3 regions of the Mesorhizobium sp. P2_E6 genome follow, and region 2 is predicted to be linked to each of the others. Evidence: riboswitches for the same ligand, from Rfam matches in the RefSeq annotation. Region 2 holds a riboswitch; each other region holds the start of a gene.

Region 1 (10,490 bases), on a different contig from region 2:
TCGCAAGGCCAAGCGCCGGCGGCAGCGCCAGTTTCAACGAAATGAAGCTGACATCGGAGACGACGAAATCCGGGATGCGGCCGGCCAGATCATCGACTGTGAGATCGCGCGCGTTCAGGCCTTCGATGACAGTTACACGCGGATCGCCGCCGATATCGGCATGCATCTGGCCGTGCCCGACATCGATGGCGGTGACGTGGGCCGCGCCGCGCTCGAGCAGGACCTGGGTGAAGCCGCCGGTCGAGGCGCCGATGTCGAGCGCTTCACGGCCGGCTGGATCGAGTCCGAAATGGTCGAGCCCGCCGATCAGTTTCAGCGCAGCACGCGACACATAGCCTTGCGCCGGATCATCGATGGCGATCAGGCATTGCGGCGAAACGTTCTGGCCGGGCTTTCGGGCTATGACGCCGTCCACCATCACCGTGCCACGCTCGACCGCGTCGCGGGCGCGCGAACGGCTGGCAAAAAGGCCCCGCTGGACGAGCAGGTCGTCGAGCCGCTGGCGGGGGCTGGCTGGCAAAGGCGAGTTCATCGGCCTTCATGGCGAAAGCCGGTCGCGAAGGCAAGGATATTGGGGCCGGACAAGGAACATCGTTGGAAAGCATGCGAACGCTTCAAGCCGCTGCGGCGCTTGCGAGCATCGCATCGGCCCGGCACAATGCTAAGCAGGAGTGCCGTTACTGTCCGAACGCGAGGAAGGACAAATGCTGAGGGGAACCTGCCACTGCGGTGCGACCCACTGGACCCTGGAGGGCGATCCCGGGCCGATCACGGCGTGCAGTTGCACGCTTTGCCGCCGCTATGGCGCGCTCTGGGCTTACGATTATGTCGACGAACGCATCCGCGTCGCGGGGCCGATGAAAAGCTACACGCGCGCCGGAAAGGATGCGCCCTCGCTTGAGATCCTGTTCTGTCCCACTTGCGCTTGCGTGCTCGCCTGGCGTGGCTTGCGCTCCAGCGCCACCGGCCAAACTCGAATCGCCGTCAATGTAAGGCTTGCGCCGCCGGAGGCCGTCGCCGACTTGCCAATCGACCATTTCGATGGGCTCGACACTTACGACGACCTGCCGCGCGATGGCCGCTGCGTGCGCGACATGTGGTTCTAAAGGGCGCCGCGCTTGGACGGCGGCATGCTCTAGAAAATGGTTCGCGAAACCCGGCGATCGACGGCTGGAGACAAACCGTCATCCCGATTTCCCGAAGCCTGCTCGCCCGGATGCTCGGTCGCAGGCGCAGGCGCCGGCACAGGGTCCGGCAGGACCACCAGCTGCGGCACCTGCTTGTAGGAAAATCCGCCGCGAATATCGCCCATCTTGCCGGCGATGATGCCCATGGCCGCCTTTTCGAGACTGCGATCATAGCGCGTTTCGGCGGCGGCCGGCGCGACGATGACCGCTGAAAGCGCCACGCCGCACAGAAGCGTTCTCATTGTTTTTGTCTCCCTGCCTGGTCACGATCTAGCAGGGCGCCGTTGAAAAACGGCCAAGAGACACGGTAAGCAAAGCGCCAAACGGCAGCGTTAACAATGCGTTAAAGCATCAAGCCGGCAAACTGATTCAAGCCCTTGAGATATTGATTCAGGCGCGCTGGGCGCGGGCTGTATGGCCAAGCGCGACGAACACCGTGCGCACGATGCCGGCGGCATCAAGCCCGGCATCGGCATACATCTTTTCCGGCTTGGCGTGGTCGGTGAACGCGTCGGGCAGCACCAGCGGGCGTACCTTCAGGCCACTTTCAAGCAAGCCCTCATGGGCGAGGAACTGCAACACATGGCTGGCGAAGCCGCCGACGGCGCCCTCTTCCACCGTCACCAGAACCTCGTGCGAGCGGGCCAGCCGGCGGATCAGATCCTCATCGAGCGGCTTGGCGAAACGGGCATCGGCGACCGTGGTGGAAAGCCCGGCCGCGCCAAGCTCCTCGGCGGCGATCAGGCAATCCTGCAGCCGCGTGCCGAAGGACAGGAGTGCGACCTTGGTGCCTTCCCTGACGATACGGCCCTTGCCGATTTCGAGCACCGCGCCGCGCTCCGGCATGTCGACGCCGACGCCGTTGCCACGCGGATAGCGGAAGGCGATCGGGCCGTCATCATAGCTTGCCGCGGTGCGCACCATGTGGCGCAGTTCCGCCTCGTCTGCTGCTGCCATCACCACGAAACCGGGCAAGGTTGCCAGGAAGGTGGTGTCAAAGGCGCCGCAATGGGTGGCGCCATCGGCGCCGACGAAGCCGGCGCGGTCGATGGGAAAGCGCACCGGTAGTTTCTGGATCGCGACGTCGTGGACGACCTGGTCGTAGGCGCGCTGCAGGAAGGTCGAATAGATCGCGGCGAACGGTTTGTAGCCTTCGGTGGCGAGGCCGGCGGCGAAGGTCACCGCGTGCTGTTCGGCGATGCCGACATCGAAGATCCGCGACGGAAACGCTTCGCCGAACAGATCGAGGCCGGTACCACTCGGCATGGCGGCGGTGACGGCGACGATGCGGTCATCCTCGCGACCCTCCTGGACCAGGCTTTCGGCGAACACCTTGGTGTAGGCCGGCGCATTAGCCGGCGCCTTGGCCTGCGCACCGGTGATGACATCGAATTTGTTGACACCGTGATATTTGTCAGCGGCGGCTTCGGCCGGCGCGTAGCCCTTGCCCTTCTGGGTGACGACATGGATCAGCACCGGGCCTTCGCCATTGTCGCGGACATTCTTCAGGACCGGGATCAGATGCTCGAGATTGTGACCGTCGATCGGGCCGATGTGATAGAAGCCCAGTTCCTCGAACAGCGTGCCGCCGGTGACGTAGCCGCGTGCATGCTCGACCGCCCGGGTGATCGCACGGTCGGCGCGCTTGCCGAGATAAGAGGTCAGTTTCTTGCCGAAGTCGCGCAGGCCGACATAGGTCTTGCCAGAGGCCAGACGTGCCAGATAGGCGCTCATGGCACCGGTCGGCGGCGCAATCGACATGTCGTTGTCGTTGAGGATGACGATGAGCCGGGCATCGAGCGCGCCGGCATTGTTCATCGCCTCGTAGGCCATGCCGGCCGACATGGCACCATCGCCGATAACGGCGATGACATTGTTGCGGCCGCCGGAGAGATCGCGGGCGGCGGCCATGCCAAGGCCGGCCGATATCGATGTCGAGGAGTGAGCGGCGCCGAAGGGATCGTATTCGCTCTCGGCGCGGCGGGTGAAGCCCGACAGCCCGCCCTCCTGACGCAAGGTGCGGATACGGTCACGGCGGCCGGTCAGGATCTTGTGCGGGTAGGCCTGGTGGCCGACATCCCAGATCAGCCGGTCATCCGGGGTGTTGAAGACATAGTGCAGCGCGACCGTCAGTTCGACCACGCCAAGGCCGGCGCCAAGATGGCCGCCTGTGTGTGACACGGCGTCGATCAGTTCGGCACGAAGCTCGGATGCCAGTTGCGGCAATTCGCTCTCGGCAAGCGTGCGCAGGTCGGCCGGGATGCGGACCTTGTCGAGAAGGGGCGTATGCGGCGTTGAATTCACGGGTAGGCCTGCTCAGGCTTTCTGTTCATGGGCGGGATAGGCCGGCCGCCGGCGAAAGTAAATGCGTGTCTGTGACGCGGATCAGGCTTTAGGTCCCAAAACCCGGCCACTTTTGGGCGACATGCATCAGCTTTCCGGCAACGGGATGAATTCTTCCTCATCTCCGGGAACGATATCGAAGCGGCCGGTCTTCCATTCCTGCTTGGCCTGCTCGATGCGCTCCTTGGAGGACGAGACGAAATTCCACCAAATGTAACGCTTCGAGCCGAGCGAGGCGCCGCCGAACAGCATGAAATGGGCGCCGCCTTCCGACGATACGACGATCTCGTCGCCTGGCCGGAACACCAGCAGTCGCTCGGCTGGAAAAACATCGCCTGAAATCGAAAACGTCGCCTTCGAGCGTGTAGATGGCGCGCTCTTCCGCATCGGCCGGGATTTTCACGCTGGCGCCCGGCGCCATCCTAAGGTCGGCATAAAGCGTCTCGGAGTGAGCCCTCACCGGCGACCGCAGTCCCTGGAAGTCGCCGATGACGACGCGACCGCTGACGCCTTCGGCATCGATCTCGGGGAGCCGCAAGGCAGCGGTGTTCTCGAAAACCGGAGCCACTTCCTCCTTGCCGTCCGGCAGTGCCAGCCATGTCTGCAGGCCGGAGACCGACATCGGCGCGCCACGCAATTCCTCCGGCGTGCGCTCGGAATGGACGATGCCGCGGCCAGCGGTCATCAAATTCACGTCGCCGGGCTGGATGACCATTTCGGTGCCGAGTGAATCGCGATGCCTGATCTTGCCGTCGAACAGATAGGTCACCGTCGACAGCCCGATATGCGGATGCGGACGGACATCGAGCGCCTGGCCCGCGCGCAGGATCGCCGGGCCCATGCGGTCGAAGAAGATGAAAGGCCCGACGAGCCGCCTTTTGGCGGTCGGCAATGCGCGGCGTACCTGGAAACCGCCAATGTCCTTGGCGTTCGGAATGACCATCAGCTCGATCTGGTCGCTGGCAAAGGCGTCGCCGACTTCAGGGTCTTTCCCGGGGAAGAAGCTCATGGACTCTCCTTGTCAGCGGCCGTCGCTGGTTGTCGGATCAGGCAAAACGGATCGCCGATTTTGCCCGCGCCTTGGCGGCCACCTCTTCGCGATTGCGAGGATGCTGATGGGTTTCGAGGGAATCGAGAAGCTCACGCGCCGATGCCGCGATGGCTTCGACCGCATGATCGAAGGCGTGCTGGTTCTGCTTCGAAGGTCGCGTCGTTCCGCTCAATTTGCGGACAAACTGAAGTGCGGCGTCGCGCACCTCGTCATTGGTTGCCGGCGGATCAAAATTGAACAGGGTCTTGATGTTTCTGCACATCGTTTCCGAACCTCCTCTTGTCCTGAAGCCGTTTCAATCGGGACGGCTACTATCCTCGACCATGATCATGTCCAAAAGCCGGTGAGGCAAGACCATCGTTCGGGAGCATGACTCAGTCGGCGTCGAGCGGCTCCGTTCCAACCGGCTTGCCGTCGCGCGACAGCCTGATCTTCTCGACCTTGTCCTCGGCGGCCTTCAGCAGCCGGTCGCAATGCGCCTTCAGCGCCTCGCCGCGCTCATAGATCCTGATCGACTGGTCGAGCGGCACGTCGCCACGCTCCAGATCATCGACGATCTTTTCCAGCGCATCGAGTGCCTGCTCGAAGCTCATCGCCTTGACGTCTTCGTTGGTCTCACCAGCCATCATTCATCCTTTCATCAGTCGCCCGACATGGGCGGCGACCGAAAATGCCAGTCCCTGCAGATCGTAGCCACCCTCTAGCAGGCTGACGAGCCGGTTGCCGCTGTGGCGCGTGGCGCGCTGCATAAGCTGGCCGGTCGCCCAGTCGAAATCATCCTCTGTCAGGTTGATTTCGGCCAGCGGATCGCGATGGTGCGCGTCGAACCCCGCCGAAATGATGATCAGGTCGGGCGCGAAATTGTCGAGCGCCGGCAGGATACGCGACAGCAAGGCATCACGAAAAACCTCGCTGCCGGTCTGCGGCGCCAGCGGCGCGTTGACGATGTTGCCGGCGCCGGTTTCGCTCTTCGCCCCGGTGCCGGGATAAAGCGGCATCTGGTGCGTCGAGCAATAGAGCACCGACGGATCGTCCCAGAAAATGTCCTGCGTGCCGTTGCCGTGATGCACGTCCCAGTCGACGACCGCAACGCGCTCGACGCCATGTTTCTTCTGCGCGTAGCGCGCGGCGATCGCCGCCGTGTTGAAGAGGCAGAAGCCCATGGCCGTGGTTTTTTCGGCATGGTGGCCGGGCGGCCGTGCGGCGACGAAGACATTGTCGGCGCGGCCGGCAAAGACATCGTCTACGGCGGCGTTGGCGGCGCCGATCGCGGTTATGGCCGCTTGCCAGCTCTTCGGGCTGACTGACGTGTCGGCGTCGATGCGGGCGATGCCCTCGTCGGGAATGGCGGCGCGGACGCGGGCGACGAAATCGGCGGGATGCGCGTAGAGAATGGTGGCCTCGTCGCCTTCAGGCGCCTTGATGCGATCGAGCCCGACAAAAGCCTCATCGTCGAGCACCCGTTCGATGGCGCGCAACCGGTCCGGCCGCTCGGGGTGACCGGGCGGCGTGATGTGTTCAAGGAAGATCGGATGGGTATAGAGACGAGTGGCCATCTCCCCTATCTAGTGCCCCGACGTCGCGATGGCCATGCGTTGTGGCCTGATGGCTGGGGAAAATCACACATGCGTCCATCGGTGTCGCTGCAGGCATTGGCGTCGTCAGCGCTTCGGCGTAAGGTCGCTGCCACTGCCTGGTGCCCGCCGCAAGCGGGAGAATCGGGAACACGGTTGAACTCCGTGGCGTGCCCAACGCTGTAAGGGGGACCGCGCCGGTAAATGCCACTGTCGATAACGGGAAGGCACCGGACGCGGGTTGATCCCGAGCCAGAAGACCGGCCTGGCAGGCATCGTCATCCGCATGGTCAGGCGGATGAAATGGATTGCAATCGCAAGGGGACACGCGATGCCGGAACACATGACCGCCTCTGTTGGCGACGGATTTGACCAGAATGCGCGCGATGCGGTCTATCGCGCCATGTTCACGCGGCGCGACGTGCGTAGCCATTTCCTGCCAACCGCGCTCGACGATGAGGTGCTGGCGCGGCTGCTGCTTGCAGCTCACCATGCGCCCTCGGTCGGCTTCATGCAGCCTTGGAATTTCATCGTTATTCGCGATGCCGAGCGACGGGAAAAAGTGCGTGACCTGTTCCTGGCGGCGCGTGAACAGGAACTGCCGGCCATCGCGGAAGAGCGACAGGCGCTTTACCGCAAGCTCAAGCTGGAAGGCATCTGCGAAAGCGCGCTCAACATCTGCATCACCTGCGACCGGCAGCGCTCGAAGGGTTCGCCACTGGGGCGCTGGCACAATCCGGAGATGGACCTCTACAGCACGGTCTGCGCGGTGCAGAATTTCTGGCTGGCGGCGCGCGCCGAGGGTGTCGGAGTCGGCTGGGTCAGCATCATCGAGGCGCAGGCATTGAAAAGCCTGCTGTCAATTCCCGAGCATGTGACGCCGGTCGCCTATCTCTGCGTCGGCCGTGTTTCTGAGTTCGCGCCAAAGCCGGACCTCGAAGCACATGGCTGGGGCCGCCGCTTGCCACTGCCGGAACTGATCATGAGCGAGACCTTTTGCGGGCAAGGTGAAGCGTCGCTCAAATCGACCGTGGCGCGCCTCAACGGCTTCGATGCCGCGCCGGCGACCACTGCCGATCAGCGCGTCGCGCCGGCCGTGCCCCAGCGCGAACCGCCGAAGGAGGCCAGCGCCTTGTCCTTGAGTTCCCTGAACTTCGACGACGCCTCGGCCAGCCGGGCGTCCCAGGCGGGATCGGGCACCTGGCCCTCGATGGTCCTGAAATAGACCTGCATCAGGCAGGCGATGGCGAAGGGTTCGATGAACGCCGCCTTGAAGGCCCAGGCGAAGACGATGGCGAGCACGAAAGCCCAGCCGGCAAGCTGCCCGGGCATGAGGAAAAGAATGGCGCCGGCAGGCGCCAGCATCAGCAGGAAGATGACAAACGAGACGCCCCACATGATGACCGCCAGCCAAACGGCGTTCTTGATCATGATCTTGCCGTTCTGGGCATAGAGCACGACGCCTTGCCGCGCAGTCTCGAACGGCGAGGTTGAATTGATGCGGATGTTGTAGCCGAGGATGATCTCGTCGACATAGGTCAGCGACAGGCGGATCACCGTGTTGACGAAGCTGACCAGGCCGCCCAGGCCCGGGATCGGCAGGAAAGCGGCGATGCCGCCGAGCAGCCCGGTGATGGCGCGAATGGCGCCCTTGACCAGCTGGTCGACGACGAAAAGGATGTTGGCCTCGGCAAAACGCTGGGTCACGATGTCCTTGGCATAGGCAATCTGGTCCTGGCCGTCGGGAATGTCGCGGCCGTCGACCAGATGGACCATGACGGCGATATGGCCGGCCTTGACGACATAAAGGATGTATTCGCGGATCCAGTAGACGGCGATCAAGACGATGCCGAAGCCGACCACACCGCCCCACAGGGCAAAGGACAACGGCCCGTCGGGATCGGTGGAGATATGGCCAATGCCGTAGCCAACGGAGGCGCCCGTGCCGGTCGCCACGATATAGGCCAGCGTGATGCCGAAATAGACGATCATGCGGAAGACGATGAAGGGCCAGGTCCGCATCATGATGGACACCGACCTGCCGATATCGAAATCCCACATGCCCCGAATCTCCGCTCAGAGATGGCGCGAGAGGATGCGCTGAAACCGGCTGTTGTCAATCGTGGGAGTGGCGCGCCAGACCAGCAATGGGGATTTCAGGCCGGCTGCGAATCCTGCTTCTTGAGCAAGCCTTCGAGCAACTGCTTGAAGGCCGCCACCACCTTCTTCGACGTCGCTTCGGGGTCGCTCGAATTGGCGATCCGCTGCGCTGCCTGGCTGCTCGCCCCGTTGATCAGCCGCGAGGCGGTCTCGGGGTCGAGGCTGGGAACGACCACGCCCTCCTCCTGCAGCCTGGTCAGATGATCGGTCATTGAACCGACACATGCATTGGCATTTGGCCATTGTGCAGGATCCCCCAGCACGGCCGGGCCATCCCGGAACATTATGCGCTGGATTTCCGGCTCCAACGCCATCTCGATATAGGTCGTGCATTCGTCGACGAAATGCTGCCAGCGGGTCGGTGCTCTCGACGCCACTTCGTTCACGCGCGCCGCCATCTCGCCGTCGATTTCGGCGATGACCGCCTGCAGCAAGCCCTTCTTGTCGCCGAAGTGATGATAGAGTGCGCCGCGCGTCAGCCCGGCCGATGCGGTGAAATCATCCATCGACGACTGGGCATAGCCGATCGTGCCGAAAGCGTGGCGGGCGGCCGCGATCAGCTTGGCGCGCGTCTCGGCGATCATCTCCTTGCGAGGTTTGTGCATGGCTTCTGGACCTACTAACATACGCTTCGTATGCCAATTGACATACGCGGCGTATGATCTATCTAACAATCATACGCATCGTATGTAATTGTCGAATCCGTCTTTGTCGAGGAACCGGACCATGCAAAATCCCTATTCGGAGATCTTTCGCGCCCCTGGCGCCAAGGGCTTTGCAGCAGCGGGCTTCATGGCGCGGCTGCCGATCGCGATGGCGCCAATCGGCATCGTGGCGATGCTGTCGCAGACGCGTGGCGAATACTGGCTGGCCGGCGCGGTCTCCGCGACATTCGCGCTGGCCAACGCTTTCGTGGCGCCGCAAATATCAAGGCTTGTCGATCGCCTTGGCCAGACGCGGATCGTCGTGCCCACCACGATCATCTCGGTGCTCGCTTTCGCCGTCCTGATTGCTGCGGCCAACCAGGACTGGCCGGTATGGATGCTGTTCGTGTCGGCGCTACTGGCGGCGGCGATGCCCAGCATCCCGGCAATGGTGCGCGCTCGCTGGACCGAGATTTTTCGCGGACGGCCAGAGATGAACACCGCATTCGCCTTCGAGTCGGCGGCGGACGAGCTGGTCTACATTGCCGGCGCATCGCTGTCGGTCGGCCTGAGTGCCGCCCTGTTCCCGGAAGCAGGGATGCTGGCCAGCACGCTGTTTCTCGCCTTCGGCTCGACGGCGTTCATCCTGCAGCGTTCGACCGAGCCACAAGTGCGGCCGGTGGAACACGGCTCGCGCGGCTCGGCAATCCGACTGCGGCCGGTACAGATCATCACCTTTGCCCTGATCTTTATCGGCGCGACCTTCGCGACGACGGAAGTGAGCACCGTGGCGATCACCAAGGAACTTGGCCAGCCTGGCGCCGCAAGCCTCGTCATCGGTGTCTACGCGCTGGGATCGTTCGTGCTCGGCATCATCGTCGGCGCGCTCAACCTGAAAGCACCGCTGCAACGCCAGCTTGCCGTCGCAATCGCCATCATCGCGCTCAGCACCTTGCTGCCGCTCACCGCCGGCACGGTGCCGCTGCTGGCGTTGACCGTGTTCGTCAGCGGCGTGGCGATCTCGCCGACCTTCATCACGGCGTTCGGTCTGATCGAACGGCATGTGCCGGAGGCGATGCTGACCGAGGGCATCACCTGGGTGACCACCGGGATCGGCATCGGCATGGCGCTGGGCTCGTTCGCGGCCGGCTCGGTGGTGGATGCGTTCGGCGCCCAGAACGGATTCTGGGTGTCGGTTGCGGCCGGCACGATCGCACTGGTCACCGTGTTGCTTGGTCAGCGCAGCCTGGCCACGCCTGAATGCCACCTGGATGGCTGCGAAGCAGCCGTCGTTCCCGCCGGATGATCCCCGAAGCGCCCGGTTTCGAACGGACCGGGCTCTATCCCCAGCGGTTGCCCTTCAGAGAATCTCGGTCTTGGCGATATGGATGCCAAAGCCTTCGAGACCGACATAGTGCCGCTCGCGCGAAGCGATCAGATTGATCGAGGAAATGCCGAGATCCTTGAGGATCTGCGCACCGAGGCCGATTTCGCGCCATTCATTCTCACGGCGGCGCGCCTCTTCGTGATC
Region 2 (10,490 bases):
GATGATCGACGAGGTGCTGTCGCACACTGCCGACAACCACCCATGGTTCAAGGAAAGCCGTTCGAGCCGCACCAACGCGAAGGCAGACTGGTATGTCTGGGCGGACGCCAGGCCGGACGGCACGCCGCCCAACAACTGGCTGTCGATCTTCGGCGGCTCGGCCTGGCAATGGGACACCAGCCGCCAGCAATATTACCTGCACAACTTCCTGGCCGAGCAGCCCGATCTCAACTTCCACAACCATGAGGTCCAGAACGCGCTGCTCGACGTCACCCGCTTCTGGCTGGAGCGCGGCGTCGACGGCTTCCGGCTCGACACCATCAATTTCTACTTCCACAGCCAGGGCCTGGAGAACAATCCGCCGCTGCCGCCCGAGCAGCGCAACGACCAGACCGCACCCGCGGTCAATCCCTACAACTACCAGGACCATCTCTACGACAAGAGCCGTCCGGAAAACCTCGGCTTCCTCGAACGCTTCCGCGCCCTGCTCGATGAGTATCCGGCTACCGCGGCGGTCGGCGAAGTCGGCGATTCGCAACGTGGGTTGGAAGTGGTGGCGGCCTATACCGCCGGCGGCAAGCGCGTGCACATGTGCTACTCGTTCGACTTCCTGGCGCCGGAAAAGATCAGCGCGGCCAAGGTCCGCTCGGTGCTGGAATCGTTCGGCAAGGTCGCCAGCGACGGCTGGTCGTGCTGGGCCTTTTCCAACCATGACGTGATGCGCCCGGCCTCGCGCTGGGCGGCAGGCGAAGCCGACACGACCGCCTATCTCAAGGTCATCTCGGCGCTGCTGATGTCGCTGCGTGGCTCGGTCTGCATCTACCAGGGCGAGGAGCTTGGGCTCGGTGAGGCCGACCTCCACTTCGAGGATTTGCAGGACCCCTACGGCATCCGCTTCTGGCCGGAATTCAAGGGCCGCGACGGCTGCCGCACGCCGATGGTGTGGGACGGCAGCGCCAGGAATGGCGGCTTCTCCTCGGCCAAGCCATGGCTGCCGGTGCCGGCCAAGCACCTGTCGCAAGCGGTCAATGTCCAGCAGGGCGACGAGAGCTCGCTGCTCGAGCACTACCGGCGCTTTCTCACCTTCCGCCGTGCCCATCCGGCGCTGGCCAAGGGCGACATCACATTCATCGAAAGCGAGGGCGACACCGTCGCCTTCACACGCCGCGCAGGCAATGAGCAGGTCGTCTGCGTCTTCAATCTGGCAGCCAAGCCAACCAGGATTGAGCTTGGCAACCGATCGCTGCAACCTTTGCCGGGACACGGATTTTCGGGGCAGGCGAGCAGCGGTTCCATACAGCTCAACGGCTACGGCGCCTGGTTTGGGCGCATCGACTGAACTTCAGATCACTTGAATTTCAAATCACTGGGAGGAAACCAATGGCCGATGTCACGCTAAGACAAGTGAAGAAGTCCTACGGCAATCTGAACATTCTCCACGGCATCGACCTCGATATAAAGTCGGGCGAGTTCATCGTCTTTGTCGGCCCGTCGGGCTGCGGCAAGTCGACATTGCTGAGGTCGATCGCCGGGCTGGAGGAAATCACCTCCGGCGAACTCAAGATCGCCGGCGAGGTCGTCAACGACGTGCCGCCGTCGAAGCGGGGCATCGCCATGGTGTTCCAGTCCTACGCGCTCTACCCGCACATGACGGTGTACGACAACATGGCGTTCTCGATGAAGATCGGCAAGGAGAACAAGGCCGAGATCGACCGCCGCGTGAAGCAGGCCGCGGAAATCCTGCAGCTGACCAAATATCTCGATCGCCTGCCCAAGGCCATGTCGGGCGGCCAGCGCCAGCGCGTCGCCATCGGCCGCGCCATCGTGCGCAACCCGAAGGTGTTCCTGTTCGACGAGCCGCTGTCGAACCTTGACGCGGCGCTGCGTGTCGCCACCCGCATCGAGATCGCCAAACTCAAGGAATCGATGCCCAACACGACCATGATCTACGTCACCCACGACCAGGTCGAGGCGATGACGCTGGCCGATCGCATCGTGGTGCTCAAGGAAGGCCATATCGAGCAGGTCGGCGCGCCGATGGACCTCTACAAGAAGCCCGGCAATTTGTTTGTCGCCCAGTTCATCGGCTCGCCGGCCATGAACATCCTGCCGGCGACCATCGACAAGACCGGAAACCCGACCGTCGTCAGCCATGTCGGCGGCCGCAAGGCAAGCGTGCCGATCGCAACGCCGGCTTCGGCAAAGGGTGCCGCGGTGAGTTTCGGCGTGCGGCCGGAAGATCTGATCATCGCCAGCGGCACGGAGTATCTGTTCGAGGGAACGGTCGACTATGTCGAACAACTCGGCGAAGTCCAGCTTGTCTATGTCGACATCGGCCGCGCCGACCTGCCGCTGGTGACCAAGCTGCCTGGCAATGTCGAGGTCAAGCGCGGTGCGACGCTGCGGCTGAGCGCGGACGCCAACGACCTTCACATCTTCGACGCGGACGGGCACTCCTTCTCGCTCCGTCAGCCGGAAGTAAAGGCGGCTTGAGACAGAACCAAGTCTCGACACGAAAAGAGCGGCGGGCCAGGCCCGCCGCTCTTTTTTGGAAATCAACTTCGGCTGTTAGCGATTGCCGAAGAGGTCGCGGTCGGCGCTCTGAGGGGCGGACTTCTCTACGTCACCCGACGAATTGAGCAGCTTGCCGACGAAACCACCGCTGTTGCGGATCGAGCCCGTTTGAGAGTTGTCAACCGAACCGACGGCAGGCTGGTTGGCGCCATTCGAACCGTAGTTGTCGCTGGCGGCGAAAGCGCTGCCGGAGATCGCCACGACGGCGGCGGCAGCAAGCATGATCTTCTTCATTTCAAATCTCCTGAATTCTGGATTTCGCCAGGACGGCGGGAGAGCCCGCCGCCTTCTGGGAATCGGCTGTTAGTTATTGCCGAAGAGGTTACGGTTGCTACCCTGGGCAGGCGTCTGAGCAGCCGGCTCCGACTTCTTGGTCGAAGCAGTGTACGAGCTGTCGACAGCAGCGGTGGCTGCCGGGGCATTCGAACCATAGTGGTCGCTGTTCGCGAAGGCGCTGCCGGAAATGGCCAGAAGGGCGGCGGCAGTGAGGATGATCTTTTTCATTTTTTGGTACTCCAGTATTTCTTATTTTTACCGTCCGTCTAGCGGCGTGTCTTGGGAAGAAATCGCGTCGTTCGGACAGCCCCGATGTGGGAGAGCCATCCAGCCATTTCCAATCACGAAGTTGTTCCGCGTGGACCAAGAATCCACCACTTGAAATTGCGCCAGGGGTTTCCACACTCAATGTTTTTCTAATTCATATCAAAGAGTTGTACAAAACAGGTACCCCGATCACCAACTGTGTCGGAGGCCCAGCGTTCACAAGTCCTGCACGCACAGTCAACAGAAACGAACCGTTCGGTTCGATTTTAGCGGCAGCTAATAGTCACTTTTCGATACCGTTAACCTTTTCTGCTTCCTGGCAAGGGGTCGGTTTCGGCGAGATTGGAGCCGGCTATGGTTGCCCAAGAGAAAGGCTTCCGCTTCGCGATCACCGACCGGAACGTTTCGCAAGCGTGTCGCGCCGCATGGATACGATGTCGTTTTCATGCCGATGACGCGCCCGCGATCGTGATTAGATCATGTCATCTCAGGTGCCGCTTCGTGACGACGAGGCGGAGAATTGGGAAGCCGGTCAGAATCCGGCGCTGCCCCCGCAACGGTGGTGGAGTTCAAGTCGCAACGGGAGACCACTGGGCGTCAGCCTGGGAAGGTGTCGCGATGGTCCGCAAGGACAACTCCAGAGCCCGGAAACCAGCCCGAGATGTCTAGACTCGACTGATCGCGGTGGGCGGTCAAGAGGCGGATAGTGCATGTCCGGCGCATCGCCGGCCTGCGTCCAATCCTTCCTCCGTCACCACCAGTTCAGTCCTTAGAAACGAGGACAGGACATGGATGCTCGCAACGACATGCTGAGGCTCTTGAGTGGCCGGCGGCAAGGCTTTTCGCTAGGACAGCCCTTCTACACCGATCCAGACTATTTCAAGCTCGACATGGAGCTGATCTGGTATCGCGACTGGCTGTTCATCGGTCATGATTGCGAGCTGCCGAAGCCGGGCAGCTACATCACGGCGCAGATTGGCGACTATCCAGTCGTGCTTGTCCGCGACCAGAAGGGCAATATCAACGCCTTCCACAATTCCTGCCGCCATCGCGGCAGCCGCGTCTGCAATTCCGACAAGGGCACGGCGGCAAAGCTGGTCTGCCCCTATCACCAATGGACCTACGAGTTGGACGGAAGGCTCTTGTTTGCCAGGCAGATGGCCGACGTTTTCGACAAGAGCCAGTTCGGCTTAAAGCCCGTCGCCTGTGAAAGCGTCGGCGGCTACATTTTCATCTGCCTGGCCAAGGAGCCGGCGGATTTCGCACCGATGCGCGCGATGATCGAGCCCTACCTTTTGCCGCACCGGCTGCGCGAGGCCAAGGTGGCGTTCGAATCGACCATTGTCGAGAAGGGCAACTGGAAGCTGGTCTGGGAAAACAACCGCGAGTGCTATCATTGCGCCGGCAATCATCCGGAGCTCTGCAAGACTTTTCCAGAGGCACCCACGGTGACCGGCGTGCAAGGCGCCGACAGCGACCCGGAAATGCTTGCGCACTGGGCGAAATGCGAAGCGGCCGGCCTGCCGAGCAAATTCCGCATCGATCCGGCCGGACAGTACCGCGCCACCCGCGCGCCGCTGCTGCGCGATGCCGTCAGCTACACGATGACGGGAAAGCGTGCGGTCAAGAAGAACCTGTCCGACAGCGTTTCGACCGACCGCATCGGTTCCTTGCTGCTCTATCACTATCCGACGACCTGGAACCACATTCTGGGCGACCACGCCGTCACCTTCCGGGTGTTGCCGATCAGCGCCACGGAGACCGCGGTGACGACCAAATGGCTGGTTCACAAGGATGCGGTCGAAGGCATCGATTACGATCTCGACGAACTCACCCACGTCTGGACCGAGACCAACGACCAGGACCGGCGGATCGTCGAGGAAAACGCCTTCGGCATCCTGTCGCCTGCCTACGAGCCCGGCCCTTATTCGGAGCTGCATGAGGGTGGCGTCATCCAGTTCGTCGAGTGGTACGCGTCGTTCATCGGCCCGCGCCTTGCCGAAGGCGGCCGGCCGGCGCTGCGCAGCGTTGCATAGTGCATGTCGCCCAAAAGTGCGCAGCGGTTTTGGGAACTCGACATGCACAGGGCAAGAGTGAGGACAAGAGGATGAATGCGATGACGGATCTCGGCCTCTATCGCCATCTCGACCAGATGACGCCCTGGAACGACCGGCTCCAGGTGCTGGAAGTGATCGGCGTCAGCGACGAAGCGCCTGATGTGAAGACCTTCACCTTCCGCTCCGACAACCAGACCTGGTTCCGCTACAAGCCGGGCCAGTTCGTGACGCTGGAACTGCCGACCGCCAACGGGCCGCTGATGCGCACCTATACGCTGTCGTCTTCGCCATCGCGGCCGTTCTCGATCGCGGTGACGATCAAGGCTCAAGCGGGCAGCATCGGCACACGCTGGATGTTCGACCATCTGACGCCGGGCTCGCACGTCAAGGCCTATGGGCCGACAGGCGACTTTTCGCTGCACAGCCACCCGGCCGCCAAGTACCTGTTCATTTCAGCCGGCTCGGGCGTGACGCCGATGATGTCGATGCTGCGTTGGCTGAACGACTGCGCACCATGGACCGATGTCGGCTTCGTCAATTGCGCGCGGCGCCCGGAAGAGATCATTTTCCGCAAGGAGCTCGAACTGCTCGGCAGCCGCATGCCGGGCCTGTCGCTCGGCTTCATGATCGAGGAGCGGTCCAGCCGCGAGGGCTGGTTTGGCCATATGGGCCGCATCGACGCGATCCGGCTGCCCTTGCTGGCGCCCGATTTCCGCGAGCGTGAAATCTTCTGCTGCGGCCCCGATCCCTTCATGCGCGCGGTGCGCGGCATGCTGGACGCCGCCGGCTTCGACATGACGAAGTACCATCAGGAGAGCTTTGCCGCGCCTGTCGTGGAGGAGATCCCGGCACCGTTCACCTCGCCGGTGGAAGACGGCCCCGCCATTGTCGTCGAGGCCGCGACACCGATCCGGTTTTCGCTTTCGGATGTCGAGGCCGAATGCGTCGCCGGCCAGACCGTGCTGCAGACGGCCCGCGCCTCGGGTGTGCGGATTCCGGCTGCCTGCGAGTTCGGCCTCTGCGGAACCTGCAAGGTGAAGAAGGTCGCCGGCGATGTCGAGATGAGCCACAATGGTGGCATCCTCGATCACGAAATCGACGACGGCTTTATCCTCGCCTGCTGCTCGAAGCCGCTTTCTGCACTCGAAATCGAGGCGTGACCGGCGGGCGATGCCAAGGCTCAGAACGACGACACGGGAAACCTCTCGAAATGCCGTGTCCGTTCAAACTCCGTAGCGCTCGGTGCGGATGATCTCCGCTGCGACGCCGGCATCGATCAGCGCTTGGGCGGCGGCCGAAACGAAGGCGTTGGAGCCGCAGACGAAGGCGATATCAGGCGGTCCGGGCAGGTGCGCCATGGATTGCACCATCATGGCAACGTCCACCCGCCGCGAATAATCGGCTGGACGGCGTGCGGCTTCGCGCGTCAGGGTCAGCACCAGGTCGAAGCCGTCCTTGCGATCGTCGAGGGCAACCAGTTCGTCACGAAAAATCACCTCGTCCCAGATCCGCGCTGAAAGGACCAGGGTGATGGGCACGCTCGAATTGCGCCTGGCGCGATGACGGACCATCGCCATCAAAGGCACGACGCCCGAACCACCCCCGACCAGCAAAACCGGCCCGCCATCGACATCGGGCCAGATGAAATGCCCACCGAGCGGCCCGCGCAGTTCGACCTCGTCGCCAATTGCTGCGACGTCGTGGAAAAAGGGCGAGACCTCGCCATCGTCGAGTTTTTCGATCGCCAGTTCGATCACCCCGCCATCTCCGGGCGCGGAGGCAATGGAATAAGAGCGGCGCGCCTGATAGCCGTCCGGCGCCGTCAGCCTGACGTCGACATGCTGACCGGCAAGATAGGTGAAAGGCCGCGATGGCTGGAAAAAGAAGCTGGTGACACGCGGCGTGCGCTTTTCGATACGGACGATCCTGACTGTCTGCCAGGGCGATTGCACTGCCGCAGCGTCGCTCATGGATCGTTCGTGTAGCGCTGCTCGCGCCAAGGGTCGCCATAGATGTGATAGCCGCGCAATTCCCAGAAACCCGGCTCATCGCGCTCGGTGAACTGCAGGCCGTTCAGCCATTTGGCCGATTTCCAGAAATAGAGATGCGGCACCAGCAGCCGCGCCGGGCCGCCATGGTCAGGCGTGATCGGCTTGCCTTCGTAAAGCAGAGCCACCATCGCCTTGCCGGCGGTGAGGTCCTTGGTCGGCACGTTGGTGGAATAGCCGTCGAAGGAATGCGCCAGCGTGAAGGCGGTCGGCGGCTCGATGCCGGCATCGGCGAGGATGTCGTCAACAAGCACGCCTTGCCATGGCGTGTCGAATTTTGTCCATGCGGTCACGCAATGGATGTCGCGCGTCATCTTGGTCAAGGGCAGCGCGTTGAACTCGGCCCAGTTCCATTTCTTGATCGGCCGCGGCCCGTGCTTCAGCGTGAACGACCAGTCCTCGGTGCGCACCCGCGGCGTCGGGCCGGCTGACAGGACCGGAAATCCCTGCTCGAGATATTGCCCGGGCGGGATGCGCGCATCGCCGTCGATCGGCGGGCGCCGTCCTGAAGAAAACCCTCGGGTGACCATCGCGGCAATCCCCCTGCATCAGGCCACTATCGGCCTTATGCAATGTTCTCGAAGATGACGTGGCGGGCAACCGAAATCTTGATGGACAGGATCGGCAGGCCGGCGTCGCCGCGCCCGCCGATCGCTGCCTTCACGTCAGCGCCCCGGCGTCAGCCATTGGCAAACGGCACCGCGACATAGATCTGGCTGCCCTCGCGCTCGACCAGCAGAAGCACCGATTTGCGGCCGGACTTGCCGGCTTGGGCGATCGCCTGCGTCACTTGCCTGGCGGTTTTCACCGGCGCCTGATTGACGGCAACGATGATGTCGCCGGGCTGGATGCCCGAGGCCGAGGCCGGTTTGTCGGGATTGACGCTTGCGACCAGGGCGCCATGCTGATTGGCCGCCAGGTTCAACTCCTGGCGGACATCAGGGGTGATGTCCATCAGGCCAAGCCCGATTGCCGGGACGCGCGAGCCCTGCTCGGTACTCGGCGCGCCGGACCCGTCGGTCACGGATGCGGTCTTCACATCGTCGCCGTTGAGCCCGACATCGACGGAAATATCCATGGCCTTGCCCTTGCGCCAGATATCCAGCGTCTCCCTGGCGCCCGGCGCGACATCGGCGACGGCCCGCGACAGGTCCTTGGGATCCTTCACATCCTGTCCGGCAAAGCTGGTGATGACGTCGCCGGTCTCGACGCCGGCCTTCGCAGCCGGCGAGCCTTCATTGACCTGCGAAACCAGTGCGCCGCCAGGATGGTCGAGCCCGATGGCGCTGGCCACATCCGGCGTCACCGGCTGTATGTCGACACCGAGGTAGCCATACTGGATGGAGCCATCCTTCATCAGCTTGGCGACCACCTTCTGGGCCTGGTCGGACGGGATGGCGAAGCCGACGCCGACACTGCCGCCATTGGGCGAATAGATCGCCGTGTTGATGCCGACGACATTGCCGCTGACATCGACCAGCGGACCGCCGGAATTGCCATGATTGATCGGCGCGTCGATCTGAATGAAGTCGTCGAACGGCCCGCTGTGCAGATCGCGGCCGCGTGCTGACACAATGCCTGCCGTGACCGTGGTGCCGATGCCGAACGGATTGCCGATTGCCAGCACTTGGTCGCCGGTCATCAGCCTGTCGGAATCGCCCCATTTGACGGTCGGCAAGGGCTTGTCGGATTTGATCTTGAGCACGGCGAGATCGTTCTTGGCATCGCGGCCGACGAGCTTGGCGGGAAGCTCGGTGCCGTCGTCGAGCGTTACCTTGATGGAAGAGGCGCCATCGACGACGTGATTGTTGGTGACGATGGTGCCATCGGCAGCGACGATGAAGCCTGAACCGAGCGCTTCGGCACGCGGAGCCTGCTGCGGCGGGGCCTGTGGAGCGGGTATGCCCTGGTCGCCGAAGAACTGGCGGAAATACTCGTCGAACGGCGAGTTGCCGAGAGGCATGCCGTCGTCCGCGCTTTCCGGCTGTGCCTTCATGACGGTGGTAACTGTCACCACCGCGGGCTTGTCGGCGGCCACGATGGGAGCGAACGAGCCGTTGGGTGCAGAGATGCCGGCGACAGGTGTCTGGGTTGTCGGAACGGCGTTGCTCGCACTTTGAGCGAAAGAGATGACAAAGGGAGATATGATTAGCGCAGCGCCCAGCGAGGCCGCGACGCGATGTCTGCGAATGATATCTGACATGGTCGTTTGTCCGGGCGAGAGTTGATCCTGCGCTGTGGCCGCCTCTCTTGGAAACTGGCCATCCCGCGTGTCGAGGGTCGCGATTGCCCGTCTCGCCTTGCATGGCAGCCGACCGGATCGACAGCCTGCATCTAGGGTGCGGATTGGCCCGATTTAGGGTTTTCAGGCGACCTTACGAAGATTTAATTTCCAGGCGGCGACAGGTCACAATGTCGTGGGGTGGCGGCAAGACGGTCTTCCCAGCCCCGCGGAGGGATCAGATCGCGTCGGTTCGCCCGAGATATGCTGTGGCGATGTCTTGCATGCGCTTGCCGTCGAAGCTCGGCCCGTGGCCGCCATGGCCGATGCGGATCGGGACGTCGAGCAGGCGCTGCATCGTGCGGCGATAGGCCGTTCGATCGGAGTCCGGCAGGTCGTCGATCAACGTGTCGTCGTAGATGGCGTCGCCGCTGAAGAACAGGCCATCGGCCTCGTCGAGCAGCGCGATCGAATCCGGCGAATGTCCGGGCAGGTGCAGCACGCGAAACTGACGGTCGCCGAGATCGATCACGTCGCCCTCGTCAAGGGTTCGCGTCAATGGCGCTGAGGGGATCCTGTAATCGGCTGCCTTCCAGCCCGGCGCGGGCAGTTTCGAGACGGCACCCTCAAGGTCGCGGAACATGTAGGCATAGGTCGCGGCGTCATCCATGGTCTCGAACTGCGCGGCACTCATCCTTGGCCCGGCCCGCAACGGGAACTCGTGCAGCGAGCCGACATGGTCGAGATGAATATGGGTTGCGACGACGAGCAGCGGCTTGCCGTCGGACAACTCGATCTCCGGCGCCAGCGGACAGATGCCCATGCCGGTGTCGACCAGAAGGTCGACATCGCGCCCGCGCAGATGCCAGATATTGGCGCGCACGTATTCGTGCACGAACGGCTCGGTCAGCATCGTCGTCTTCTCGTCCACGATGCTCTTGCTGAACCAGCCCGGCATCAAGTGTGAGCCCGGCATCACGTGTGAGCCCGGCATCACGTACAAGCCGGCATCAGACGAACGGCTTCCCGACCTTGTATTTTTCAGGC
Region 3 (10,490 bases), on a different contig from region 2:
GGTTGACGGCGCTCGCCATCTCCTTCGGCATCATCCTGGTCAGATCCTGGTTCATCTTCTCGAACTGGTCCAAATTGGGCATCAATGAGTAGGGTGTCGAATACGGCGCCATAGATATCTCCTGGTCGTTTCTTCGTTCGCCCGCCCCGGTTGTCTCAAATCGGGCACTTGCCCGCATTCCGCTTCGGGCTTTCGCCCGAATTCACAATTTCTCTATTCCGCCGCCACCATCACCGGCTCGGCCCGGTGCGCATTGCGCGAAAACTCGTCGATGCGGCGTTCCACCTCGCCGCGGAAATGCCGCATCAGACCCTGGATCGGCCATGCCGCCGCGTCGCCCAGCGCGCAGATCGTGTGGCCCTCGACCTGCTTGGTGACGTCGAGCAGCATGTCGATCTCGCGCTTCTGCGCTTCGCCGCGCACCAGCCGTTCCATCACCCGCCACATCCAGCCGGTGCCTTCACGGCACGGCGTACACTGGCCGCAGCTCTCGTGCTTGTAGAAGTAGGAAAGCCGCGCGATCGCCTTCACGATATCGGTCGACTTGTCCATGACGATGACAGCCGCCGTGCCGAGGCCGGATTTGAGGTCGCGCAACGCGTCGAAATCCATCGGCGTATCGATGATCTGCTCTGCCGGCACCAGCGGCACCGAAGCGCCGCCCGGAATGACCGCCAGGAGATTGTCCCAGCCGCCGCGAATGCCGCCGCAATGCGTCTCGATCAGCTCGCGGAACGGGATCGACATCGCCTCTTCGACGGTGCACGGGTTGTTGACGTGGCCGGAGACGCAAAACAGCTTGGTGCCGACATTGTTGGGCCGGCCGAAGGACGAGAACCAGGCAGCACCGCGGCGCAGGATGGTCGGCGCAACGGCGATGGATTCGACATTGTTCACGGTTGTCGGGCAACCATACAAGCCGACATTGGCCGGAAATGGCGGCTTCAGCCGCGGCTGGCCCTTCTTGCCTTCGAGGCTTTCGAGCAGCGCCGTCTCCTCGCCGCAGATATAGGCGCCGGCGCCATGGTGCATGTAGATGTCGAAGTCGTAGCCGGACGTGTTGTTCTTGCCGATCAGCTTGGCTTCGTAGGCCTCGTCGATCGCCCGCTGCAGCGCCTCGCGCTCGCGGATGAACTCGCCGCGAACATAGATGTAGGCGGCAATCGCACCCATGGCGAAGCCTGCAAGCAGCGCGCCCTCGACCAGCGTGTGCGGGTCATTGCGCAGGATGTCGCGATCCTTGCAGGTGCCGGGCTCGGATTCGTCGGCATTGATGACGAGGTAGCTCGGCCGGCCGTCGCTCTGCTTGGGCATGAACGACCATTTCAGGCCTGTCGGGAAGCCGGCGCCGCCGCGTCCGCGCAGGCCGGATGCCTTCATCTCGTTGACGATCCACTCGCGCCCCTTGGCGACGATGCCGGGCGTGTTGTCCCAGGCGCCACGCGCCATCGCGCCGGCCAGCGACTTGTCGAAGAGGCCGTAGATGTTGTTGAAGATGCGGTCTTTGTCCTGAAGCATTTTTCGTCCCTCAGACCGGTTTCTTGCCGAAGACGCGGATGTATTCGGCGACGCCACCCTTGGCGAGCGCCTTGGCCTGCTTGACCCAGTCGTCGCGATCGATGCGGCCGTGGAAAGCGAGATAACCGTCCACCCACTCGCGCTCGGCCTTCTTCCAGGAAGCAACCTGCGCGAAGGTGAAAATGCCCAGGGAATGCAGGACGCCCTCGATCTTCGGGCCGACACCAGAGATCAACTTGAGATCGTCGACCAGCGCCGGCCTGTCGATGCCGGCCGGGCGGTTCTTGTCCTCGAGCGACGGCTTGGCCAGCTTGTCAGCCTTCGCGGCTGGGGCCTTGACCTCCGGCGCCTTGAAGGCGGCTGCCGGCTCGGCCTTGGTCTTCGGACCGTTGCGCTGCTTTGAAACCTGCTCGACTTCGGGGGCCGCCTTGTTGGCATTGGCGGCCGAATGCGGCGGGGCCGAAACACTCGCCGCCTTTTCAGCAGCCGGCGCGACCTTGGTCTTTGAAGGCGTCTTCAAGGCCGGGCTGGTTTCAGGCGCATCGGTCTTCGGCTTGCTGGCATTGGACGGTGCGACAGGAGCGGCAGCGGGCGCGACCGTGGCGATTATCGCGTCGGGCGCCGCCTTCGCGGCCTTGGTTGCCTCCCTTGCTTCCCTGTCGCGGGTCGACTTGAGGATCGCCTTTTCGCTTTTCAGGGTCGTGAGGCCGGAGGCCGGCTCCGAGCCGGTGCGCCCGTCCTGCGGTCCGGGCGTCACCGAGGCGCCCTTGCCGGCGTCATAGAGATCGATGATTTCGGCCAGCCGCTCGGGCGTCAAATCCTCGAACGTATCCTTGAAGATCATCACCATCGGCGCGTTGACGCAGGCGCCAAGGCACTCGACCTCTTCCCACGACAAGGTGCCCTTGTCGTTGGTGTGGAACTGGTCGTGATGGATTTTTGAGCGGCACACATCCATCAGCGCTTCCGAGCCGCGCAGCATGCAGGGCGTGGTGCCGCAAACCTGGATGTGGGCGCGGGTACCGACCGGGCTCAGCTGGTATTGCGTGTAGAAGGTGGCGACTTCCAGCCCCCTGATACGGGGCATGCCGAGCATGTCCGAAATCGTCTCGATCGCCGCCTTGGTGACCCAGCCTTCCTGCTCCTGAGCTATCATCAGCAAGGGGATGATCGCCGACTGTTCGCGGCCCTTGGGGTATTTTTTGAGCCATTGCTTCGCCGCTGCCGCGTTCGCCCGGTTGAAGGCGAAGGATGCTGGCTGGACGCTGGCTTCTGCGAGACGGCGGACTGACATTTAGCGATCGACCTCACCAAACACGATGTCGAGGGAGCCGAGAACGGCGGTGACGTCGGCCAGCATGTGGCCGCGGCAGAGGAAATCCATGGCCTGCAAATGCGCGAAACCGGGCGCGCGCAGCTTGCAGCGGTAGGGCTTGTTGGAGCCGTCGGAGACGAGATACACGCCGAACTCGCCTTTCGGCGCTTCGACCGCCGCATAGACCTCGCCGGCCGGCACGCGGTAGCCCTCGGTGTAGAGCTTGAAGTGATGGATCAGCGCTTCCATCGAGCGCTTCATCGCCTGACGCTTCGGCGGCACCACCTTGCCGTCGAGGTTCGACACCGGGCCGGTGCTCTCCTTGCCGAGCAAGAGGTCGACGCACTGGCGCATGATCTTTGCCGACTGGCGCATTTCTTCCATGCGCACGAGGTAGCGGTCGAAGCAGTCGCCGTTCTTGCCGATCGGAATGTCGAAATCCATTTCCGAATAGCACTCATAGGGTTGCGACTTGCGCAGGTCCCAAGGCGCGCCCGAACCACGTACCATCACGCCCGAAAAGCCCCAGGCCCACGCATCGGCCAGCGAGACCGTGCCGATATCGACATTGCGCTGCTTGAAGATTCGGTTGCCGGTGAGCAACTGATCGAGGTCGTCGATCGACTTCAGGAATGGATCGATCCACTTGCCGATATCCTCGACCAGCTTCTGCGGCAGATCCTGATGCACGCCGCCGGGGCGGAAATAGGCCGCATGCATGCGCGAGCCGGAGGCGCGCTCATAGAACACCATCAGCTTTTCGCGCTCGACGAAGCCCCACAGCGGCGGCGTCAGCGCGCCGACATCCATCGCCTGCGTCGTGACATTGAGGATGTGCGACATGATGCGGCCGATCTCGCAGTAGAGCACGCGGATCAGTTGGCCGCGCTTCGGCACATCGATGCCGAGCAGGCGCTCGACGGCCAGTGCGAAGGCATGCTCCTGGTTCATCGGCGCGCAATAATCGAGCCGGTCGAGATAAGGTATCGCCTGCAGGTAGGTCTTGGCCTCGATCAGCTTTTCGGTGCCGCGATGCAGCAGCCCGATATGCGGATCGACGCGATCGACGACTTCGCCGTCCAGCTCCAGAACGAGGCGCAAAACGCCGTGCGCCGCGGGGTGTTGCGGGCCGAAATTGATGTTGAAGTTGCGGACGGAGGTTTCAGCCATTCTGGCGCCTCAATTCGTCTTGGCTTTTTCATCCCCGGGCAGCACGTAGTCCGTGCCTTCCCAAGGGGAGAGAAAATCGAAATTGCGAAATTCCTGCTTGAGCTCGACCGGCTCGTAGATGACGCGCTTGGCCTCGTCGTCGTAGCGCACCTCGACGAAGCCGGTCAGCGGGAAATCCTTGCGCAGCGGATGGCCTTCGAAACCGTAATCCGTCAACAGTCGCCGCAGGTCCGGATGCCCGGAGAAAAGCACACCGTAGAGATCGTAGGTCTCGCGCTCGAACCAGTCGGCGCCGGGATAGACGCCGGTGATCGACGGCACCATCGTCTCCTCGTCGGCCTGCACCTTGACGCGGATGCGCACGTTCTGCTTCGGCGACAACAGGTGATAGACGACGTCGAAGCGCTTGGCCCGCGACGGATAGTCGGCGCCGCAGACATCGATGATCGAGATGAACTGGCAGCGCGCATCGTCGCGCAGGAAAGTCATCACCTCGACCAGATTGCGCGGCTCGACATGGACGGTGAGTTCGCCATAGGCGATCACCGCGTCATTCACGCGGCCGATCAGCTTCTCGCCGAGATAGGTCGACAGTTCGCTCAGGGATGCGGTCATGGATTTACCGTTCGATCGTGCCGGTGCGGCGGATCTTCTTCTGCAACAGAAGAATCCCGTAAAGCAGCGCTTCGGCGCTCGGCGGGCAGCCGGGCACATAGATGTCGACCGGCACGACGCGGTCGCAGCCGCGCACCACCGAATAGGAATAGTGGTAGTAGCCGCCGCCATTGGCGCAGGAGCCCATCGAGATGACGTAGCGCGGCTCCGGCATCTGGTCATAGACCTTGCGCAGCGCCGGCGCCATCTTGTTAGTCAGCGTGCCGGCGACGATCATGATGTCGGACTGGCGCGGAGACGCGCGCGGCGCAACGCCGAACCGCTCCGAATCGTAGCGCGGCATCGAAGTATGGATCATCTCGACCGCGCAGCAGGCGAGGCCGAACGTCATGAACATCAGCGAACCGCTGCGCGCCCAGGTGATCAGCGCCTCAGTCGAGGTGACGAGAAAGCCCTTGTCGGCCAATTCGTTGTTGATCTCGAGGAAGAAAGGATCGTCGGACCCTACCGGCCTGCCGGTGTTGGGATCGATCAGGCCCTTGGGCTTCGGCGCGACGAGCGTGCCGGAACTGTCGTTCAATCCCATTCCAGCGCTCCTTTTTTCCATTCATAGGCAAAGCCGATGGTCAGCACCGCCAGGAAGACCATCATCGACCAGAAGCCGAGCATGCCGATCTTCGAGAACGACACCGCCCACGGAAACAGGAAAGCCACTTCCAGGTCGAAGATGATGAACAGGATCGACACCAGGTAGAAACGGATGTCGAATTTCATGCGGGCGTCGTCGAACGAGTTGAAACCGCACTCGTAGGCGGAAAGCTTTTCGGGATCGGGATTGCGGTAGGCGACCAGGAAGGGGGCGGCCAGCAGCGCCAGCCCGACGACCAGGGCCACGCCGATGAACAGGACGATGGGCAGGTATGAACCTAGAAGTGCGTTCATGCTCGGCTTTCCGTTGGCGCCAATCCACGTTGATTACAGCACCGGACCCTAATGCGGAAGCGTGACAGTTTAACCGCTGAACCGTTTTAAGGGCCTATGCTGCAACGCGGCGAGGGTTAGCGCAGCACTTCCAGCGAAGCAAGTCAAACCTTGTTCAAAACGCGGTGCTGGACGGCATATCCGAGGAAACTGGTCCGATCCGCTCCTGTTTGATTTCCTTCGCTTTTTACTCCACTTTTGTCTCCTGACATGGTTGCCGCCAAAACCCTGCTAGCATGGGCCGGAATCACCCATCAGAACTTCGGCCAACCACCCTCAGAGTGATGCCTGCATGAAGGAAAAGTTCTCGCTTGCCATGGCCCGGCGCATCGCGCTCGCCGCCCAGGGGTTTCTCGATCCCCGCCCCGCCGGTACGCCCGACCGCCGCCATTTCGCCCGCGTTCTCTCCCGCACCGGCCTGCTGCAGATCGATTCCGTCAGTGCAGTGGTGCGCGCCCACTATATGCCGCTCTATTCGCGCCTTGGCCCCTACCCCTTCGCTCTGCTCGACAACGCCGCCGTGACGCGCAAACGCACGGTGTTCGAATACTGGGCACACGAAGCCTCCTTCCTGCCGGTCGAGACCTACCCGCTGATGCGCTGGCGCATGCAGCGAGCCGAGCGCGGCGACGAAATGTATCTCGGTCTCGCCAAATGGGGCCGCGAACACGCTGGCTACATCGAACAGATCTATCGCGAGGTCGCCGATCGCGGGCCGATCGCCGCTTCCGCGCTCGAAGGCCAGAAAGGCTCGGGCGGCTGGTGGGGCTGGAGCCATGCCAAGCACGCCTTCGAATGGCTGTTCTGGGCCGGGCGCATCACAACGGCGCACCGTCGCGGTTTCGAGCGGTTCTACGATCTGCCGGAACGCGTGCTGCCGCAGGCGATCCTCGACCTGCCGGTGCCCGCCGCCGAGGACGCGCACCGCGAATTGCTGCGCATTTCCGCCCGCGCCCACGGCATCGCGACATCAGGCGACCTGCGCGACTATTTCCGCCTGTCCCCCGCCGACATGAAGGGCCGACTGGAGGAACTGGTCGAAACAGGCGAACTGCTGCCTGTGCGTGTCGAAGGCTGGGACAAGCCGGCCTATCTTCATAAAGACGCCCGTCTGCCACGCAAGATCGAGGCCCGCGCTTTGCTGGCGCCGTTCGATCCGGTCGTCTTCGAACGGTCGCGCACCGAGCGGCTGTTCGACTTCCACTACCGCATCGAGATCTACACGCCAGCCGAAAAGCGCCAATACGGCTACTACGTCCTGCCGTTCCTGCTCGGCGACAGGATCGTGGCGCGCGTTGACCTCAAGGCCGACCGGCCAGCCGGTGTCCTGCGGGTCCATGCTGCTTACGCAGAGCCCGGCGCGCCGCCTGAAACCGCTGCAGAACTCTTCGAAGAATTGAAGCAGATGCAGGGCTGGCTCGGCCTTGAACGTATAGAGGTGACATCAGCCGGTGATTTGGGTCCGGCGCTGGCCGACCTGACCGTGTCGTAAGCCCACGTTGACACCGCCGCCCGCAAAAGCCTAAATCCGCTCCAGACGGTCTCCTCTCTTCAACGAGAGGAGCCAAGAGGGAATGCGGTGCGAAATTCCGATTTCAAATCCGCGGCTGTCCCCGCAACTGTAAGCGACGAGCCAAGGCCGAAAGCCACTGGGGTATTCCCGGGAAGGCGGCTACCCAAGGCGATGACCCGCGAGCCAGGAGACCTGCCGTCTGCGACTGTAGAATCCGATCGCCCGGCGGGTTTCCGGGCAAGGAGCCCAATTTTTGGACCACGACAGCAGTTTTTCCGCTGGCACAGCGGACAATTCGTCCGGCGAGAGCGATGCCCTTGCCGGCGTGACCGTGATCGTCTGTGCCTCCTGTCGCGATGAAACCGGTTCCGATGCCCATCCCCGCGCCGGCGAACTGCTCGCGGACGACACGCGTCACGCCGCGTCTGGCCAAGACATCCGCGTCCGCACGGTCGAATGCCTCGGCAATTGCAAGCGCCGGCTCAGTGCCGCCATCCTGCGCGATGGTTGCTGGAGCTACGTCTTCGGCGACCTGACCACATCCAGCGGCGCCGACCTCGTCACAGGGGCAAAACTCTTCGCCACCTCGACCGACGGCCTGATCCCGTGGCGCGGCCGTCCAGATAGCCTCAAGCGCGGCCTCGTGGCCCGCATCCCTCCCCTCGACCTGCTGAAGGACTGATCATGACTGCCTCCGTCTCCCGCGTCCCCTGCACCGTCGTCACCGGCTTCCTCGGCGCCGGCAAGACGACGCTGATCCGCCATCTCCTGGAAAACGCCGGCGGCAAGCGGATCGCCATCATCGTCAACGAGTTCGGCGACATCGGCATCGACGGCGAAATCCTGAAGGGCTGCGGCATCGACACCTGCCCGGAGGAAAACATCGTCGAACTGTCCAATGGCTGCATCTGCTGCACCGTTGCCGACGATTTCGTGCCGGCGCTCGACCAGATCCTGTCGTTGACGCCGAAGGTCGACCACATCTTGATCGAGACCTCGGGTCTGGCTCTGCCCAAGCCACTGGTCCAGGCTTTCCAGTGGCCGACGGTGAAGAGCCGCGTGACGGTCGATGGCGTCATCGCCGTCGTCGACGGTCCCGCACTCGCCGAAGGCCGCGTCGCCAATGACATGGACGCACTTCAGGCACAGCGCGCCCAGGATGAGACGCTCGATCACGACGATCCGGTCGAGGAGGTGTTCGAGGACCAGATCGCCTGCGCCGACCTGATCATCCTGTCGAAGAGCGACCTGATGGACACCGCCGGCTCCGCCCGCGCCAACGCCATCATCAACGAGCACATCGCTCGCGCCGTGAAGATCGTGCCGACGTCGCAAGGCAAGGTCGATCCGTCGGTGCTGCTTGGTCTTGGCCTTGCCGTCGAGGACGATATCGAGAACCGCAAGACCCACCACGACGACGAACTCGACCACGAGCACGACGACTTCGACTCTTTCGTCATCGACATTGCCTCGATCGCCAATCCCGACGAGCTGGCAAAGCGCGTCGCCACCGCCGCCGAGGAAGAAAACGTGCTGCGCGTGAAAGGCTTCGTCGAGGTTGGCGGCAAGCCGATGCGGCTCTTGCTGCAGGCCGTGGGACCGCGCGTCAATCACTACTACGACCGCGCCTGGACGGCCGGGGATGACCGCCGCTCGCGTCTCGTCGTTATCGGCCTCAAGGGGCTGAACCGCCCGGCGATCGAGCGTATACTCGCCGGCTGACGCAAACCACGGCCCGCGATGCACATCCTCACCACGACCTCCGCCTCGCTCGACGATCTCGCCGAGCCGGTCGATCTGCGGCAGTCGCCGGCGGATATCGTGGCCCTGTCCTTCACCGACAGCGATCTCGCCGGACTGGCGGCGGCATGGAAGGCCGATGCCGAGCGCCTGCCCTCGATGCGGCTGGCGGCTTTGCGTGACCTGCGCCATCCGATGTCCGTCGACCTCTGGGTCGACAGCGTCGCCCGCCATGCCAAAGTCATCCTCGTGCGCATTCTGGGCGGCTACGACTGGTGGCGCTACGGCTGCGACCAGCTTGCCTCGACCGCCCGCGCGCGCGGTATAAAACTGGCGCTGCTGCCCGGCGAATGCCGCGACGAGGATCTGCGCCTGATCGAAGCCTCGACACTGCCGCGCCAGGAACTGGACGGCCTGCTCGACTATTTTCGCGAGGGCGGTCCGGCCAATATGAACGCGCTGGTGCAGAAGCTGGCGCGGCTGGCAGGGTCTGAAGCAACAATTTCGGCGCCTGTCGCGGTACCAAAGGCCGGCTACTATGAGCCGGGCCGCGGCGTCGTCCCCCTTCCTCTCGAGGGGCAAGGAAACACCGCGCCTGTCATCCCCATCCTGTTCTACCGTTCGATGCTGCTGGCCGCCGATGTCGCACCGATCGACGCCCTTTTTGAAGCGCTGCGGCAGCGCCGTATGACGCCGGTCCCCATCTTCGTCTCCAGCCTCAAGGACCCGGTATCGCTGGCGTTCGTCGAAACCGCGCTGGCCTCGTTGAAACCTGCCGCCATCGTCACCGCGACCGCCTTCGCGTCCGGCGCCGAACCCGGCGTCGAAACCCTGTTCGATCGTGCCGGCGTGCCAGTCTTCCAGGTCATCGTCGCCACCACCCGCCGCGACATCTGGGAAAACAACCAGCGTGGGCTGGCGCCCGCCGACCTCGCTATGCATGTCGTGCTGCCCGAACTCGACGGCCGCATCCTTGCCGGCGCCATTTCCTTCAAGGGCGAGAGCGAGGTCGATCCCGCACTTGGTCACCGCGCCTTCGCCAACCGGCCGGAGCCCGATCGTGTGGCGCAAGTGGCGGACCGTGTCGCGGCCTTCATCAAGCTGCAAGAAACGCCGAGCGCCGAGCGCAAGCTTGCCATCCTGATCCCCGATTATCCCAGCGCCCCCGGCCGCACCGGCTATGCCGTCGGCCTCGACGTGCCGTCCAGCGTGCTGGCGATGCTGCAGGACCTCAAGGGACAGGGCTATGCCGTTGACGGGATTCCGCAAACGCCGCGTGCGCTGCTGGATTTGCTGGAAAGTTCAAACCACGGGCTGAAGCTTGACGACTATCTGTGCTTCTCAACCGAACTGCCGAGGGCGGCGATAGCTGCCGTAGAAGGCGCCTGGGGTAAGGCGAAAGATGAAACAGGTTTGCGCGAGGTGCTAACCTCCGCAAAATTCCCCTTCCGCGCCGCCACCTTCGGCAACGTCACCGTGGCGCTTGCTCCCGACCGCGGCCGGTCAGTGGATCGGCGCGCCGATTATCACGACCCGACGCTGCCGCCGCGGCATGCGCTGATCGCCTTCGGCCTGTGGCTGCGCAAATCGCTCGGCGCTCATGCGCTTGTCCATGTCGGCGCCCATGGAACGCTGGAA

What was found. Region 2 has a riboswitch for cobalamin ahead of AC1D08_RS02265 (aromatic ring-hydroxylating oxygenase subunit alpha). Riboswitches for the same ligand answer to the same signal wherever they lie in the genome.
Region 1: it holds a riboswitch for cobalamin, as region 2 does, so the genes downstream of both, bluB (5,6-dimethylbenzimidazole synthase) here and AC1D08_RS02265 (aromatic ring-hydroxylating oxygenase subunit alpha) in region 2, are expected to answer to the same signal.
Region 3: it holds a riboswitch for cobalamin, as region 2 does, so the genes downstream of both, AC1D08_RS09215 (DUF1636 family protein) here and AC1D08_RS02265 (aromatic ring-hydroxylating oxygenase subunit alpha) in region 2, are expected to answer to the same signal.

What each region holds. Positions count from the first base shown of each region.
Region 1 is NZ_JBFUEQ010000002.1:235,208-245,697, forward strand. It holds gene AC1D08_RS05790 (TlyA family RNA methyltransferase) at 1-532, opposite strand, end outside; gene AC1D08_RS05795 (GFA family protein) at 705-1,106, shown strand; gene AC1D08_RS05800 (hypothetical protein) at 1,136-1,429, opposite strand; gene dxs (1-deoxy-D-xylulose-5-phosphate synthase) at 1,578-3,491, opposite strand; partial or broken gene AC1D08_RS05810 (pirin family protein) at 3,618-4,539, opposite strand; gene AC1D08_RS05815 (DUF2277 domain-containing protein) at 4,577-4,843, opposite strand; gene AC1D08_RS05820 (exodeoxyribonuclease VII small subunit) at 4,956-5,207, opposite strand; gene AC1D08_RS05825 (histone deacetylase family protein) at 5,211-6,137, opposite strand; cobalamin riboswitch at 6,259-6,438, shown strand; partial or broken gene bluB (5,6-dimethylbenzimidazole synthase) at 6,499-7,116, shown strand; gene AC1D08_RS05835 (hypothetical protein) at 7,233-8,216, opposite strand; gene AC1D08_RS05840 (TetR/AcrR family transcriptional regulator) at 8,312-8,920, opposite strand; gene AC1D08_RS05845 (MFS transporter) at 9,042-10,265, shown strand; gene ribB (3,4-dihydroxy-2-butanone-4-phosphate synthase) at 10,320-10,490, opposite strand, start outside.
Region 2 is NZ_JBFUEQ010000001.1:459,481-469,970, reverse strand. It holds gene bglA (beta-galactosidase BglA) at 1-1,339, shown strand, start outside; gene AC1D08_RS02280 (ABC transporter ATP-binding protein) at 1,381-2,493, shown strand; gene AC1D08_RS02275 (DUF680 domain-containing protein) at 2,569-2,808, opposite strand; gene AC1D08_RS02270 (DUF680 domain-containing protein) at 2,878-3,078, opposite strand; cobalamin riboswitch at 3,590-3,791, shown strand; gene AC1D08_RS02265 (aromatic ring-hydroxylating oxygenase subunit alpha) at 3,906-5,153, shown strand; gene AC1D08_RS02260 (FAD-binding oxidoreductase) at 5,234-6,334, shown strand; gene AC1D08_RS02255 (ferredoxin reductase) at 6,398-7,144, opposite strand; gene AC1D08_RS02250 (sulfite oxidase-like oxidoreductase) at 7,141-7,752, opposite strand; gene AC1D08_RS02245 (DegQ family serine endoprotease) at 7,902-9,425, opposite strand; gene AC1D08_RS02240 (MBL fold metallo-hydrolase) at 9,682-10,401, opposite strand; gene AC1D08_RS02235 (diphosphate--fructose-6-phosphate 1-phosphotransferase) at 10,454-10,490, opposite strand, start outside.
Region 3 is NZ_JBFUEQ010000003.1:263,714-274,203, forward strand. It holds gene AC1D08_RS09175 (NADH-ubiquinone dehydrogenase) at 1-112, opposite strand, end outside; gene nuoF (NADH-quinone oxidoreductase subunit NuoF) at 214-1,518, opposite strand; gene AC1D08_RS09185 (NADH-quinone oxidoreductase subunit E) at 1,529-2,812, opposite strand; gene AC1D08_RS09190 (NADH-quinone oxidoreductase subunit D) at 2,813-4,003, opposite strand; gene AC1D08_RS09195 (NADH-quinone oxidoreductase subunit C) at 4,013-4,618, opposite strand; gene AC1D08_RS09200 (NuoB/complex I 20 kDa subunit family protein) at 4,623-5,204, opposite strand; gene AC1D08_RS09205 (NADH-quinone oxidoreductase subunit A) at 5,195-5,560, opposite strand; gene AC1D08_RS09210 (winged helix-turn-helix domain-containing protein) at 5,892-7,091, shown strand; cobalamin riboswitch at 7,121-7,326, shown strand; gene AC1D08_RS09215 (DUF1636 family protein) at 7,366-7,794, shown strand; gene cobW (cobalamin biosynthesis protein CobW) at 7,797-8,834, shown strand; gene cobN (cobaltochelatase subunit CobN) at 8,853-10,490, shown strand, end outside.